2 regions of the Bacillus sp. BSL6 genome follow, and region 2 is predicted to be linked to the other one. Evidence: riboswitches for the same ligand, from Rfam matches in the RefSeq annotation. Region 2 holds a riboswitch; the other holds the start of a gene.
The links. Region 2 has a riboswitch for S-adenosylmethionine ahead of mtnK (S-methyl-5-thioribose kinase). Riboswitches for the same ligand answer to the same signal wherever they lie in the genome.

Region 1 (8,353 bases), on a different contig from region 2:
TTTACAAATAGATAGCTCTCAAGAAAGTTAAAACATATGAAATAATATAGAAACTAGAGTCGTTTAATTTAGGGATAGATTCAAAATGGGTGATAGAAAGGTAAAATCATTCTATCAATTGTTCACGTTTTATAAAAAAAATCATATATTGATAGCATAGGACAAGCTGAAAAGCTTATTCTAACCTCACAGAACACTCCTTATCACGGTTAGGCATCTACTTATGTAGATGCCTTTTTTAATTAAATAACTGACAATTATTTATCAATCTAAAGTAGCAAGTATATTAGGACTATTAGGGGAAGATTGACCGTAATCATTACAGTATGATTATCAAGAGCGTTGAAATGTAAGGGAGTGAGAAAGAAGTGAGAAATATTTTAATGGTTAATTTTCCAGCAGAGGGACATGTAAACCCGACATTAAGTTTAGTCAAAGCCTTTACTGAACGGGGGGATCACGTACACTATATTACAACAGAACACTTTAAAGGCAGAATTGAAGATTTGGGAGCTACTGTATATACTCATCCAGATTTATTAAAGGATATTTCTATTGATACTGAAACTTCATATGGATTGAACTCTTTCTTTCATGTACATGTTCAAACTTCTTTATATATATTAGAAATTACGAAACAATTATGTGAAAGCATTAATTTTGATTTCGTAATTTATGATATATTTGGTGCTGGAGAGTTAGTAAAGGAGTATTTACAAATTCCAGGCATAGTTTCTTCTCCTATATTTTTAATTCCTACTGAATTTTTGGAGATTTTACCTTTTCATCCTAATGCAGAAATACCATTCCAACCTGATGAAATTTCTGAACAGTTACTATATCGAATGGAACATGAATTTGGAGTAAAGCCTAAAAACAATCTTCAATTTATGCATAACAAGGGAGATATTACTCTTGTGTACACAAGTCGCTATTTTCAACCTAATAGCGATTTGTTTGGAGAAAATAATATTTTTATTGGACCAAGTATTTCAAAGCGTAAAACAAATGTAGAGTTTCCACTTGAATTGCTTAAAGATAAGAAAGTTATTTATATTTCAATGGGAACACTGCTTGAAGGAATCGAACCATTCTTTAATGCATGTATTGATGCTTTCTCAGATTTTAATGGATTAGTTGTAATGGCAATTGGCGATAGAAATGACCGTTCTAAAATTAAGGAAGCGCCAAACAATTTTATAATTGCTCCATACGTACCTCAATCAGAAGTATTAAGTGAAGCAGATGTTTTTATTACACATGGAGGTATGAACAGTGTACACGATGCTATTCATTTTAATGTCCCATTTGTCATCATTCCACACGATAAAGACCAGCCAATGATAGCACAAAGATTAACTGAGCTTGAAGCGGCGCATCGGTTATTGAAAGAGAATGTTAATGTGCAAACGTTAAAAGAAGCGGTAACCGATGTTCTTTCAAATGAAAAGTATAAGCATGGAATACGAAAACTGAAAGATAGTTTTTTAGATTGTGGTGGTTCAAATGAAGCAATCACAGTGATTACATCTCTTTTAAATAAATAGTGTGAGTAATATAAAAGCATAGAGGCGGCACCTTTATGCTTTTATATTATTATCCCGCAAACTGCACAGCAGTATTTGCATGTAAAAAAGCAGTATCAAAAACAGGAACAGTAAGGTCGTTTTGGGAAATGAGCAACGGTATTTCGGTGCAACCTAGTAGTATACCTTCTGCGCCATTTTGAATTAATGATTTTGTAATTTGTAATAGCTTTTCTTTTGATGTTTCTGAAATAATCCCTTTACTTAATTCATTTAAAATTACATGATGAATAAAATTTCTGTCCTCTTCATTTGGGATGATTGTCTCAATGTTATAGTTTGCTAGACGTGATTTATAGAAGTCTTGTTCCATCGTTTGTTTCGTACCCAATAGTCCGATACGCTTAATATTCTGTTCTACCATTTCTTTAGCACTTACATCACCAATATGAAGAAGCGGGATGGATATTGCACTTTCTACTTCTTCAGCAAATAAATGGACAGTATTAGAACACATTAATAAACAGTCAGCTCCAGATTTTTCAACTTTTTTTGCAACTGTGACTAATTCGTTTTTCACTTCTTCATATTGATGATTTTGTAATAAAGTAGTTACTTCACCAAAGTCCATGCTATATAAAACAAGCTTTGCATTTTGGTCATATTGAGAGAGTGTAAGTGTATTAATATGTTTATAATATAATGATGTAGATTCCCAACTTAGTCCGCCAATTAAACCGATTACTTTCATCGTACATTCCTCCCGTAACTATTTTAAATTCATTATTTCATAATTCCGATAAGAATACAATGATTTAAATGTACTGTTGAACAAAAAATAAAAATAATTAGAAAAGTGTTGAAATTTATACTTCTTAATGCCATAATACGAATTACAAATTAATACTTATCCAGAGAGGTGGAGGGAACGGCCCTATGAAACCTCAGCAACCCCTATGTCAATGTATAGGAAGGTGCTAATTCCGCAGAGAACACGTTGTGTTTTTTGGAAGATAAGAGGATTCTTGAACGTGAAAGAAAATGGCCTCTTATGTAAGAGGTCATTTTTTGTTGTATAGAAAGGGAGTGTCGATGCATAATTCATTTTCAAAATAAATATAGAGTAATAAAAGTTGACTATTAAGAGAGGGGAATTGTAATGAACAAATTATCAACAAAATTAGTAGTAGCAATCGGAATTGGATCCGCATTATACGGGATATTAGGACTTTGGGGATTTACTATTGCACCAAATACATTTATTAAACCTGCATTAGCTATTTTAACCGTTTTTGGAGCGTTATTTGGTCCAGTGGCAGGACTGTTAATAGGACTTATCGGTCATACCTTAACAGACACAATCGCTGGTTGGGGTATTTGGTGGGGATGGGTTATTAGTTCAGGCATTATTGGCTTTGCAATGGGGTTCATTCAAAAAAGAGTTGGCTTTAGTGTGAAAAACGGGACATATAATAAGGGGGATATTTCTTATTTAGCCATTACTGGCTTAATTGGAATTGTCATTGCTATTATATTTGCTGGGGCATTCGATATTATTGTGATGGGAGAACCGTTTGACAAAATTGTTATACAAATGTTAGGTGCAACAATTGCTGACGTTATTGTATTTTTAGTTCTTGGATTGCCAATTACAATAGGCCTAGCTAAATCGAATAAGAAACATACACATTTAAAAATTGAAAAGTAGGGATATTAAAATGCAACCAATTATTTCTTTTGAACAATTCAACTTTCAATATAAGCATGCAGCGCAGCCTACTGTTAAAGACATTACATTTCATATATATCCTGGAGAAAAAGTGCTAATTGCTGGACGAAGTGGTTCAGGGAAATCAACGTTAGCTCATTGTATGAATGGGCTAATCCCATTTTCTTATGAAGGGACTAGTACTGGTAATATTTTAATTGCTGGAAAAGATCCGAGGAAAAAGAGTGTTTTTGAACTGAGTAAACATGTAGGCACAATTTTGCAAGATCAAGATGCACAATTTATTGGTCTTACAGTAGAAGAAGATGTAGCCTTTTATTTAGAAAATGAATGTGTAAATCAGGATGAGATGAAAAAGATTGTCTCGGAGTCATTAAAAAAGGTAGGGATGCATACTTTTCATAAACAAAGTCCGCATGAACTATCTGGAGGGCAAAAACAAACTGTTTCTTTAGCGGGTTTGTTAACAACAAATGCTCCTATATTATTGTTCGATGAACCGTTAGCAAATTTAGATCCAGCTAGCAGCTTACATACAATTGAACTTATTAAAAATATACATAAGCAATATAATAAAACAATTGTAATTATTGAACATCGAATAGAAGAAATGTTAAATCTGGATTTAGATAAGATCATTTTAATAGAGGAAGGGGAAATTGTTGCGATAGGGACACCAGATGAGATTTTAGCGTCAAATATATTACCCTCAATCGGATTAAGAGAACCTATGTACATAGAAGGATTAAAAAGATTACATTTTGATAGTAATAATGACGTAATATATCCACTTGAAAATCTTCATAAGGAAAGTATTAGTGGTGTAATAAAAGAGTGGATGGAGAAAAAAGCTTTTTGTAAAGATACTCCTACAAAAAAAGAATTATTGAAAGTAGAGAATTTATTATTTTCATATCCTAATAAACAAAAAGTATTAGAGAATGTAAATTTATCCATATATGAAGGAGAAATTGTAGCACTTTTGGGCCATAACGGAGCTGGAAAATCAACATTAGCTCATAGTCTTATAGGAATAAACAAAACAAAAAATGGCAGGATTTTAATTGATGGAGTAAATATCAATTCTTGGTCTATACGTAAACGCGGTGAGATTATATCTTATGTCATGCAAAATCCAAATCATATGATTACACAACCTACTGTTATAGAAGAGGTTTCATTCACATTAAAATTAAAAAAGGTTTCAAAGGAAGAAATTAAGTTTAGAGCGGAGGAAGCGTTAAAAATTTGTGGTTTGTATCCATTTCGAAATTGGCCAATTCAGGCGTTAAGTTATGGGCAAAAAAAGAGATTAACGATTGCATCTGTACTAACAACAAATCCAAAACTTATTATTTTAGATGAGCCCACAGCCGGACAAGATCATTATCATTATAAACAATTTATGACGTTTATTAGAAAACTAGCTGCAAAGGGAATGTCTTTTATTTTCATCACACACGATATGAATCTCGCATTGGAATATGCGGACAGGGCGATAGTTTTACACGAAGGGAGAATTATTGCGAATAATACCGCGTCTACTGTATTAGGGCATCCAGAAACATTAAAAAGAGCGAACTTAAAGGAGAGTTCTTTATTTAAACTCGTTAAATTTAGTGGTATTGCAGATCCTGAAAGATTTATGAAACTTTATTTTGATGATATTAGGAGGGAGGAAGGTGTATAATACATATTTTCATCGCATGGACGAGGCAGTGAAATTGTTGTTATTTATTTTTTGTATGACACTTATTTTTTTATTTTTTGATTTTCGCGTATTGTTATTTTTATTTTTCATTGGATGTATCGGACTTGTAGTTGCTAAAATTCCATTTCGTAAAATTTTTATTGTTTTTAGTGTTATATTTACATTTAGTTTATTAAATTCTGTCATGATTTTATTTATTACACCAACCCATGGATCGGAATTAACGAGATCGTATACTTCATTTGTGTATATTGGATATGCAACAATTACATACGAAACCTTATTTTATGCAGCTACACTTTCGTTAAAGTATTTTACGTTATTACCATTTACACTTATTTTTATTTATACGACTAATCCAAGCAAATTTGTGAGTAGCTTAAGTAAATTTCGAATTCATTATAAAATTACTTATGCGATAAATATCGCATTACGTTATATACCTGATATACAGTCCGAATATAAAGTTATTAAACATGCTCAAGAGGCGAGAGGAGTAGCTTTTGAAAAAGGAGAAGCAAGTTTATGGATTCGCATGCAAAACCGTGTCTTAATTTTCTGGCCTTTAATTATTCATTCTTTAGAGAGAATCGATACAGTTTCAAACGCAATGGATTTAAGAGGATTTGGAAAGAAGGATACACGTACGTGGTTCTATACAAATAAAGCGAAAAGCGGAGATTTCATTGCTTTATTTGTAGGTGTTTTTATTTTAATTGCTGCAGTATATTTAAAGTTACATGTATTTCAAAATTTTTGGTATCCATTTTAAAGCACTCTAAAATGAGTGCTTTTACTTATTTTTATATAGACATGCTCAAAAAAGGGATATTTACATAATGTATAATACGAACCAGTTAAAATGATCAACTACCTATTAGTTTTCAAACCAAAAGGAGGAGAAAATATGAGTTACGGTGGTTCTTGTGGTTTTGGTGGAGGTTTCGCTTTATTAGTTGTGTTATTTATTTTATTAATTATCGTTGGATGCAGCTGCTGGGGCGGAGGGTACTAATTTTTAATTAGTCTCCACAAATGTAAACTAAAAAAACATAGAAGATACTTCTGTATCGAAACAAATAAAAAAGGAGCGATTATGCTCCTTTTTTATTTGTTGTTAGATGAGTTTTTATTACATTTCGGGAATGTAATTGTCAAAGTAGTTCCTTTATTAATAACGCTTCGGATTTTTAAACTACCTTGCATCGTTTCAATGATTTTCACAGCAACCATTGTACCTAAACCTGTACCTTTCGTTTTTGTACTAAAATACGGTTCGCCAAATCGATTTATTTGCTCTTGTGACATACCAATTCCGCTATCTTCAATTCGTATGATAACCTTATTATTACTAATAGAAGAGGAGATATTTAAAGTACCGCCATTAGGCATTGCTTCAATACCATTTTTTAATAAGTTTAAAAAACATTGCTGAAAGTGCTGTTTATTACCAACTATTGTTGCCGTAGAGAAATCTTTTGTAATATGTATTGTATTCATATTACATAAAGGTAAGATCATATTAATAACTCGATTTAATTCTTGTTCTACTGAAATCTCATCTAATTTTTCTGAAGCAGGTTTGGCAAACGTTAAATAATCATCAATAATTCCTTGGGCGTGATGTAATTCTTCCAGTATATGCTTAATATACTCGTCTCTTGATTCTGGAGTTAAATTTGGTGTTTTTAAAAGTTGTGTAAATCCTTTTACAACAGTTAAGGGATTTCTTACTTCGTGCGATATACTAGCAGCGAGTTGGCTAACAATCTCCATTTTTTCCATTTTAATTAACTTCGATCGCATGCATACTGCATCTTTTAAAACTTCATTAAAATAAACTACAAACAACATTAAAACGGTTGGTAATATTATGAAATAAATGATGTACAAATTATTCACTTCAAAATCTGATAAAGTTAATACAATTACAGTTGTAAATATTGCTAAGAAAAATGTTAAAAACATTGCATAAGCTACTTTAATTTTTCTATTATACGTATTAAATTTTGCGGATGCGAATGCTGTAATGATAAACATTGTTCCATACACTACTATTGTTAACATACTAAATCCATAAAATGAAAATCTTGTAATTAATAAAATAGCAAACAATGTTATACCGACAGGGAAGCCACCATAAAGCGTACCTACTATAACCGGTATTTGTCTTAAATCATGAATACAATTTTCATCCATATAGATAGGATAGCGCATACATAAAATAAGAGGGATACTCGTACAAAGTATAATAAGTAGTTTTTTATATTTCTTCAAATTGCGCCCGCTATCATATATAAAATAAAAAATAAATATGCTACTTAAAATGTATAGAAGGTTATTTAACACGTGTTGATTGATATACACAAAGTTCATAATATTTGCCTCGTTATTTTTAATTTCCTTTCATATATATTATCATGATAATAGTATAAACTATATATTTGTTTGAATAATATAGGTTTATATCTTTTTAGTATTTTACACGTTTACCCACTCTTCATAAAATTCTTTAACTGATGCATATCGTTCGGTTCGGTTTTCATTTACTGCGCGATACGCTATTTCATATAAATCCCTACTTGCTTCCCATTTTGTAAAGGAGCGATCTTTTCCACCACCTAAAATTGCGAAAGCCATTGCCCCCATATTAAATACATTTGTTCTCGAATCAATTATAGCGTTTAGCTCAAATTCTTCAGGAGACATAAAACGTGAGGAACCCCATAATCGTCCCATTTTATTCACAAATGGTTTTTTAGAATATAAATCAATATCACAAACCTTTGTCTTATTTGTATGGAAATCATATAAAATACTACCATCATAAAAATCTATCGCTACATAGTTTTTCTTTTCGACATATGTATGGAAAGAAAAAATGGAATTTAAAGATTGAATCCGTTTTATAACAGGTAAATGCTTAAATTTATAAAATGGAGAGTTTGGATTTTTATATTTGTCAGGAGGCGGGAAACTCCAATGCGAATGAAGACATTCACCATCAAACCAATCAAAAATTAATACATATCCAGATTGAACTGGAAAATGATCGATTAGTTTTATAAGTGAGTCATGCATTAATTCCTCGTATAGGGAAACTGAACTTTTTAACCGTTCAATAGCGTCTTTCATTGTTCCTTCATATGCAATTGTTCGTGCCCCTGCATATTTAATAAATTTCTTATGTCCGTCTCTTTCTACACCGAAAGATAGATTTCCTGAATCTTGTTGGTCAAAAACCGCAAATACGTTTCCTAATTTCAATAGCCAATCAAAATTATGATGTTCTTTTAACTGGAATGTAACTTGATTCAACTGAATTTCAACTGGAATATCTTTCATATTATACCTCGCATTTATTATAATTAAGTTATATCTTTCAGT
Region 2 (7,377 bases):
AATATTTCTTTGGAAATAATTTTTTCATATCCAGAGCAGCCCTTTACCTATTAAACCGAAGAACAAAACATAACCTGAAAATCGCTAAACCTAAAAATACAATAGACAATATACCTTAAAATATACTTTGCATATTAGTTCTCCTCTTAATAAAAATTAGAATTCAACTAATTTACACTTTTTCTCTCTTCAATTTTTAAAGACCATCTCATTAATCCATATATACTTCCATACATAAGTAAGATCTTTGCAATTCCCCAAAATACATTTCTTTCTTCTAAGTCTTTAAATAAGAACATAATCGCAAGAGGAACAATAAGTACCGCAACACCCATCCAACCAAGAACATATACTTCACCAATAAGAAGTAATAAAAATATAGTTACTGCTAATATATATGTCTGCATTGTCGACAATTGTAAAATTGGCGTCCCATACCATTTATTCATAAACATTAATAACACTAATAATAAAATAGGTATCATCACTATTACATAAATAATTCCAAACTCTACTAATTTACTTTTAAAAGAAGACATTCTAAACGCAACAATCGTTCCAATAATCGTAATAATTAAAACAATAGGATAACCAATTAACTGTACATTTGTTAACGTAAATTGTTGATTCGGATTTCCAAATAAAATATTTGTAAGTAACCAATACCCGCCAATACCAATTATCATTCCTAAGATACTTTTTATACTCCCGCCTTTATCCTTCTCCATCTCTTTCGCTAATTCTTCCGCATACTCTTTTGGCGAATTACCAAATATATCACTTACCGTCTTTCCCTCTTTCTCACCTTCAATTAAATGAAACTCTGCATCTTCTAGAAAGGCATCCACATCTTCTTCTTTCATTCCTTTTGTTATTAAATACACTTTCGTATCGATTAAAAACTTTTCTCCTTCTTTAGAAATCTTCATGATCATCCCTCCCTTATTAAACCGTTTCTCTTCTATTCGTCTTCATCATAATTTCAAGGAAAATTAAAATAAATAAACTTCCGTATAAACATATAATTTGAAATAACATTGGAACAAGGTCTTCTGATGTAAATGTTTTAAACAGTAACATAATCGAAAGCGGGATGATTAAATATAAGTTTTTAAACCATCCATTAAAATATATATTTATTGCTACTGTAATGATGAAAATACCACCAGCTAATATATAACTTTGCATTTGGGTGAATATAAACATTTTTGTAGGATAAATCACATCTAATATCGTTACAGCCCCTATTAGAAACATTGGTGCGATTATGACTAACGACCACATAGCAAACCATATTTTTGTAAAACTTGTTACGAAAGTCATTTTGCGAAGTAGAAAATTAGGACCTATCACAACTAAAATTAATGACAAACTATATCCAACGCACTGAATAAGTGACATCTGTAATAGTCCGTTATTCACTATTAGAATAGAAGCAATAATCCAAAACGATACGATATTCATTACTGTAAAACCAATTTGCTTCCACGTTTCCTGTCTATCTCTTTCCATCACTTTTACAAGTTCATTTGCGTATTCTTTCGGTGAGCTTCCGAAAATTTCTTCTACACTTTTCCCATCACTCTCACCTTCTATTAAATGAAGTTCTGCGTCTTCAATAAAGCTTTCAATATCGCTTTCTTTCACACTCTTTGCAGTCAAAAACAACCTCATATCTAATAAAAACTTTCGTGCTTCATTTGATAGCATTATCTTCTTCTCCCCTTTCCTTCAAGTAGACGTTCCACACTACTTTGCATCGCTTCCCAGCGATCCATAAATTCATCCAGTGCATCTTCGCCATCTTCTGTTAACGTGTAATACTTCCGTTTTGGACCAGATGGGGATTCCTTCATTACACTTTTTATGAATCCTTCCTTTTGCATTCGTATTAATAACGGATAAATACTTCCCTCACTCGCCATTGTAAAGCCATACTTTGCTAGCTTCTCACTCATTTCATAACCGTATATTTCACCTTCAGAAATAATAGCAAGTAAGCATCCTTCTAAAATCCCTTTCAGCATTTGACTTGTCGACATAATTCAAATCCTCCTACTATCTTGTTTTACAAGATAGATAAGCGTAAGTATCTTGCTTTACAAAATAGTATAGCAAAGACTATTTTGCAAAACAAGATAGCTAGCAATATTTTTCCAAACCTTTGCAGGATTTTTCTTATCCACTCTCTAAATAGAGCAATATGAGAACTTTATTATGAAGGGATGTTTTTCATCATGGTTACAAATCGAGTTGTTTTTTTAACAGGTGCTGCAAGTGGTATTGGATATGAAATGGGAAACGCTTTTGCAAAAGAAGGTGCAAAAGTTGTTATTACCGATCGTCTTGAAGAGCGTGCAAAAGAAGCTGCTGAACAACTACAAAAAGAGGGCTTTCAAGCTATCGGCTTAAAATGTGATGTTACATCCGAAGAAGAAATAGAAGCATCCATTTCCCAAACTGTTAATCATTTCGGTTCATTAGACATATTAATTAATAACGCAGGAATGCAACACGTTTCACCAATTGAAGATTTTCCAACCGAAAAATTCGAGCTACTAATTAAAATTATGCAAATCGCTCCTTTTATCGCCATTAAGCATGCCTTTCCCATTATGAAAAAGCAAAAATATGGCCGAATTATTAATGTAGCTTCCATTAATGGCCTCGTTGGATTCGCTGGAAAAGCTGCTTATAATAGCGCAAAACATGGTGTAATTGGATTAACAAAAGTTGCCGCTTTAGAAGGGGCTACTCACGGAATTACTGTTAATGCACTTTGTCCCGGTTATGTCGATACCCCTCTCGTACGGAATCAATTACAAGACTTGGCCACTACACGAAATGTACCACTCGAAAATGTTTTAGAGGATGTCATTTATCCACTTGTCCCACAAAAACGCTTATTACAAGTACAAGAGATTGCTGATTATGCGATGTTTTTAGCGAGCGAAAAAGCTAAAGGTATAACTGGCCAAGCTGTCGTTATCGATGGTGGTTATACCGCTCAATAAAAAATAAAGTTTGCTCACGAAGAGCAAACTTTATTTTTTATCGCGAGGATCATCGTACTTTAGTAATTGCCTTGGCAACTTCTCTATTGCAACAATTACCCCATCTAATTTACTTTCAATTCGATGAAGTAAATATAATGTTACAACAATAGGAAACCCTACATTACCTATCATCTTGATCCACTCTTCCATCTTTTTCTCCTCCTTTCATTATATAAATAAGAGAAAAGAACACATTTAGGCATAAAAAAAACAAGCTATTAAGTATTAGCTTGTTTTTTCAAACAATGATGCAATTTCTCGCTTATAATCTCCGCATATAATACCTTTCTCAGTAATAATACCTGTAATTAATTTATTTGGTGTTACATCAAATGCAGGATTATAAACAGTAGTTCCAACTGGTGCCACCTGTTTCCCAAAAATTTTCGTAACTTCTGTTTCATCTCTTTCTTCAATAACAATTTCTGCACCTGTTTGTTTCGTAATATCAAATGTCGATAGTGGAGCTGCAACGTAGAACGGGATATCGAAATACTTTGCTAATATAGCTAAATTCATCGTTCCGATTTTATTTGCTGTATCCCCATTTGCGACAATTCGGTCCGCTCCTACAATAATTGCGTTGATTTCTTTCGTTTGAATAGCATGAGCTGCCGTATTATCTGTAATAAGTGTTACATCAATACCTGCCTGTTTTAATTCCCAGGTCGTTAAACGTCCGCCTTGTAAAACCGGTCTCGTTTCACACGCATACGCATGTAACCGTACACCCTTTTCTTTCCCAATATAAAACGGTGCTAATGCAGTACCATATCTAGCAGTTGCAATACTGCCAGCGTTACAAATTGTTAAAATGTTATCACCGTCTTTAAAGCATGTTAATGCATGTTCTCCAATACTCCGGCATACCGCTTCATCTTCTTGCTGAATACGAAGCGCTTCTTCTTCTAATATTTTTTGCGCTTCTTTTATTGTAGTAATTTCTTGAATAGATTCTCTCATACGATCGATTGCCCAAAATAAATTGACTGCTGTCGGGCGTGACGTCCCTAAATAATTACAATCTCTATTAAACTTCTTTTGAAATTCTTCAATATGTAAAGTAGTATATTTTTTTGATGCAAGCGCCAAGCCAAATGCAGCTACAATTCCAATTGCAGGTGCTCCTCTTACTTCTAGCATGACAATACTTTTCCATACCTCTTCAATCGTCGTTAATGTTTTGTATTCTGTGCTATGCGGCAACTTTGTTTGATTTAATACTGCAATGGCATCACCTTTCCAACTGACAGACCTCGGAATCGTAACAACTGTACTCATGCTTTTATCCCTCCAGAAACTGTCTGTTGAAATAATGTTCGGAACAGTTGAATATCGGCGTTCTTAGACTCATATTTTATTAGTTCTTTCCCTAAGGATAACGCTTGTTTCTTAGCTTGAATTCTCGTTTCTTTATTTGTTATTTCATCTAAATCAGCTACATGTGCTAAGCCAATTGTTCTACGGATAAGCTCACATCCTGCAAACCCGACGGCATCCGTAAAAATGTTTTGCAAAATAATTGGTAGCCATTGCTTTTCTTTCGTATATGCTTCTACACCTTCTCCAATCCATAACTTCGTAAAAGTTTCTACAAAATAACTCCATGTCTTCTCTACATGAAAAAATAATACACCTCTCTGTTCTTCTTCTCTAGATAGAGCATTTAATAATAGATTTGCAATAAATTGCCCGATGTCAAATCCAAATGGACCGTACGTTGCAAATTCTGGGTCAATCACTTTCGTTTCAGAAGGTGATGAAAAAATACTTCCAGTATGTAAATCTCCATGAATGAGTGCCTCTTTTCTCGTTAAAAATTTATATTTATATTGCGCTACTTTTAGTTTTAAAGTTTTATCACTCCATAGTTCATCTACAGCCAATTGTAACTCCGGCTCATAATCATTCGTATCGTAATGCCCAAACGGATCTGTAAACACTAAATCTTCTGTTATTTTGCAAAGGTCTGGATTTACAAATGTACCTTCTAGTACCCTTTTTTCTTCTGACTCTAACCCGAAATCTGAAGTATAAAACAAAACATGTGCTAGAAAACGACCAATATGTTGAGATAAAAGTGGATACTCCTCTCCATCTATTAATCCTGTTCTTGTAATGGTTAGCCTTGATAAGTCTTCTATAACTGTTACTGCTAACTCTTCATCATGACTGTACACTACCGGCACATATTCAGGTACATACTTCGCGAAAATTTGTAATGCTTTACTTTCAATCGTTGCTCTTTTTATAGACAACGGCCAGCTCTCACCAACTACTTTCGCATATGGTAGTGCTTGTTTTATTATAATTGACTTCTCTCCATCATCTAATTTGAACACGTAATTTAAATTTCCATCTCCAATTTCATGACAAACTACATTTGCTTTCTTTTCAAAATAACCGTGTTCTTTCGCATATTGTATAGCTGTTATTTCAGTTAATGCATAATATCCCATCGTCTTCTCCCCCTTTTTTCATTCAGAGGTTTTTCTGACGTAGAAAAACCTCTTTCCACTAAGAAAGAGGTTTGAAGTTTATCTTCTCCCCTCTTATCTGCCAGAAAGTTTTACTTTCTGCTGGAATTAGCACCGTGCCTTTTGGCGTCATAAACGCCCCATTTCACAATGGTATTACGGTCGGTTGCTGGGCTTCATCGGGCCAAATCCCTCCACCTGCTCTTGATAAGAGTTGTATAATTTTTTAGAATTTTTAACTTTATGTTGAAGACTATACCAAGAATAAAAATCACTTGTCAACATTTTATTTGTATAATTCTGGACGACGATCTGCAAAAACTGGAATTCCTTTACGTACTTCTTCAATTTTCTCGAATGTAAGCTCTCCAAATAAAATTGATTCTTTTTCATTCGCTTCTACAACAACTTCGCCCCAAGGGTCGACAATTAAAGAATGACCAGCAAACTCATTATTTGGATCTTTTCCTGCCCTATTACATGCAACAACATAACACTGATTTTCAACCGCTCTTGCTTGTAATAGCAAACGCCAATGTGCTAAACGAACTAATGGCCATTCAGCTACAACAAATAAAACTTTTGCACCTTTAGCAGTATGAACACGCATCCACTCTGGAAAACGAATGTCATAACAAATTGTGCCAGCACACTCTACATCATCTAACTTAAATTCACCTGTACTATTTCCAGCGATTAAATATTTATGTTCATCCATAAGCTGAAATAAATGTACTTTACTATATTCATTAACTAGTTCTCCTTTATTCGTTACAACATACATTGTATTTGTAACACCTTGTTCTGTTTGCTTTGCTATAGAACCACCAACAATATGTACACCATATTGTTTCGACCATTCTATCAACTTTTCTTTCGTTTCCAATCCATCCCTATCTGCAATTTCAGAAAGTCTCGTTAAATCATAACCTGTTGTCCATAGTTCTGGTAAGACGATAACATCTGGTCTTTCCTTCATTGCTTCGCTTATTTTATTTTTAGCATTCTCAATATTTTTTTCTACATCTCCAAAGACAATATCCATTTGAATACATGCGACTTTCATTTTTTCAGCCCCATTCTCATTTTTTTCTTTACAAAATACTGGAAAGATTATATCATTTGTCACTAGAATTGTAACAACTTTCAAAAGAGGTGGAAAGTATGAAATTATTTCAACCTTCTGAGATAGTAACATCATTGCCAACACAATTTTTTGCTTCACTTGTTGCAAAAGTTAATAAAGTCGTTGCAGCTGGTCACGATGTTATTAATCTAGGTCAAGGTAATCCAGATCAACCAACACCGCAGCATATCGTAAAAGCTTTACAAGATGCTGCAGAAAAGACCATTCATCATAAATATCCGCCATTTCGCGGACATGAAAGTTTAAAAGAAGCCGTGGCAACATTCTATCAACGTGAATATGATGTAGTAGTAAATCCAAAAACTGAAGTTGCTATTTTGTTTGGTGGAAAGGCTGGATTAGTAGAATTACCAGTTTGTTTTACAAACCCTGGTGATACGATTCTCGTTCCCGATCCAGGCTATCCAGATTATTTATCAGGAGTTGCTTTAGCGAAAGCACAATTTGAAACAATGCCGCTTATTGCAGAAAATAATTTTTTACCAGATTATACGAAAATCGATGACTCTATTTCCGAGCGTGCAAAATTAATGTTTTTAAACTATCCAAATAATCCGACCGGTGCTACTGCATCAAAAGATTTCTTTGATGAAACCATTCATTTTGCTAATAAACATAATATATTAGTCGTTCATGATTTTGCTTACGGTGCGATTGGATTCGATGGTCAAAAACCTGTTAGTTTCTTACAAGCAGA

Region 1: linked by a shared signal. The riboswitch ahead of RCJ96_RS14590 (ECF-type riboflavin transporter substrate-binding protein) and the one ahead of mtnK (S-methyl-5-thioribose kinase) in region 2 are both predicted to bind S-adenosylmethionine.

Annotation. Positions count from the first base shown of each region.
Region 1 is NZ_JAVGCW010000004.1:106,694-115,046, forward strand. It holds gene RCJ96_RS14575 (peptidoglycan D,D-transpeptidase FtsI family protein) at 1-31, shown strand, start outside; gene RCJ96_RS14580 (macrolide family glycosyltransferase) at 369-1,547, shown strand; gene RCJ96_RS14585 (aspartate/glutamate racemase family protein) at 1,597-2,277, opposite strand; SAM riboswitch class I at 2,431-2,546, shown strand; gene RCJ96_RS14590 (ECF-type riboflavin transporter substrate-binding protein) at 2,686-3,234, shown strand; gene RCJ96_RS14595 (ABC transporter ATP-binding protein) at 3,245-4,945, shown strand; gene RCJ96_RS14600 (energy-coupling factor transporter transmembrane component T family protein) at 4,938-5,738, shown strand; gene RCJ96_RS14605 (YjcZ family sporulation protein) at 5,874-5,981, shown strand; gene RCJ96_RS14610 (LytS/YhcK type 5TM receptor domain-containing protein) at 6,074-7,342, opposite strand; gene RCJ96_RS14615 (serine/threonine protein kinase) at 7,448-8,311, opposite strand.
Region 2 is NZ_JAVGCW010000001.1:771,890-779,266, reverse strand. It holds partial or broken gene RCJ96_RS04390 (DNA-binding protein) at 1-112, opposite strand, end outside; gene RCJ96_RS04385 (DUF1129 domain-containing protein) at 168-929, opposite strand; gene RCJ96_RS04380 (DUF1129 domain-containing protein) at 946-1,710, opposite strand; gene RCJ96_RS04375 (PadR family transcriptional regulator) at 1,710-2,042, opposite strand; gene RCJ96_RS04370 (3-hydroxybutyrate dehydrogenase) at 2,238-3,014, shown strand; gene RCJ96_RS04365 (YvrJ family protein) at 3,045-3,206, opposite strand; gene mtnA (S-methyl-5-thioribose-1-phosphate isomerase) at 3,282-4,337, opposite strand; gene mtnK (S-methyl-5-thioribose kinase) at 4,334-5,515, opposite strand; SAM riboswitch class I at 5,606-5,747, opposite strand; gene RCJ96_RS04350 (carbon-nitrogen family hydrolase) at 5,820-6,683, opposite strand; gene RCJ96_RS04345 (pyridoxal phosphate-dependent aminotransferase) at 6,698-7,377, shown strand, end outside.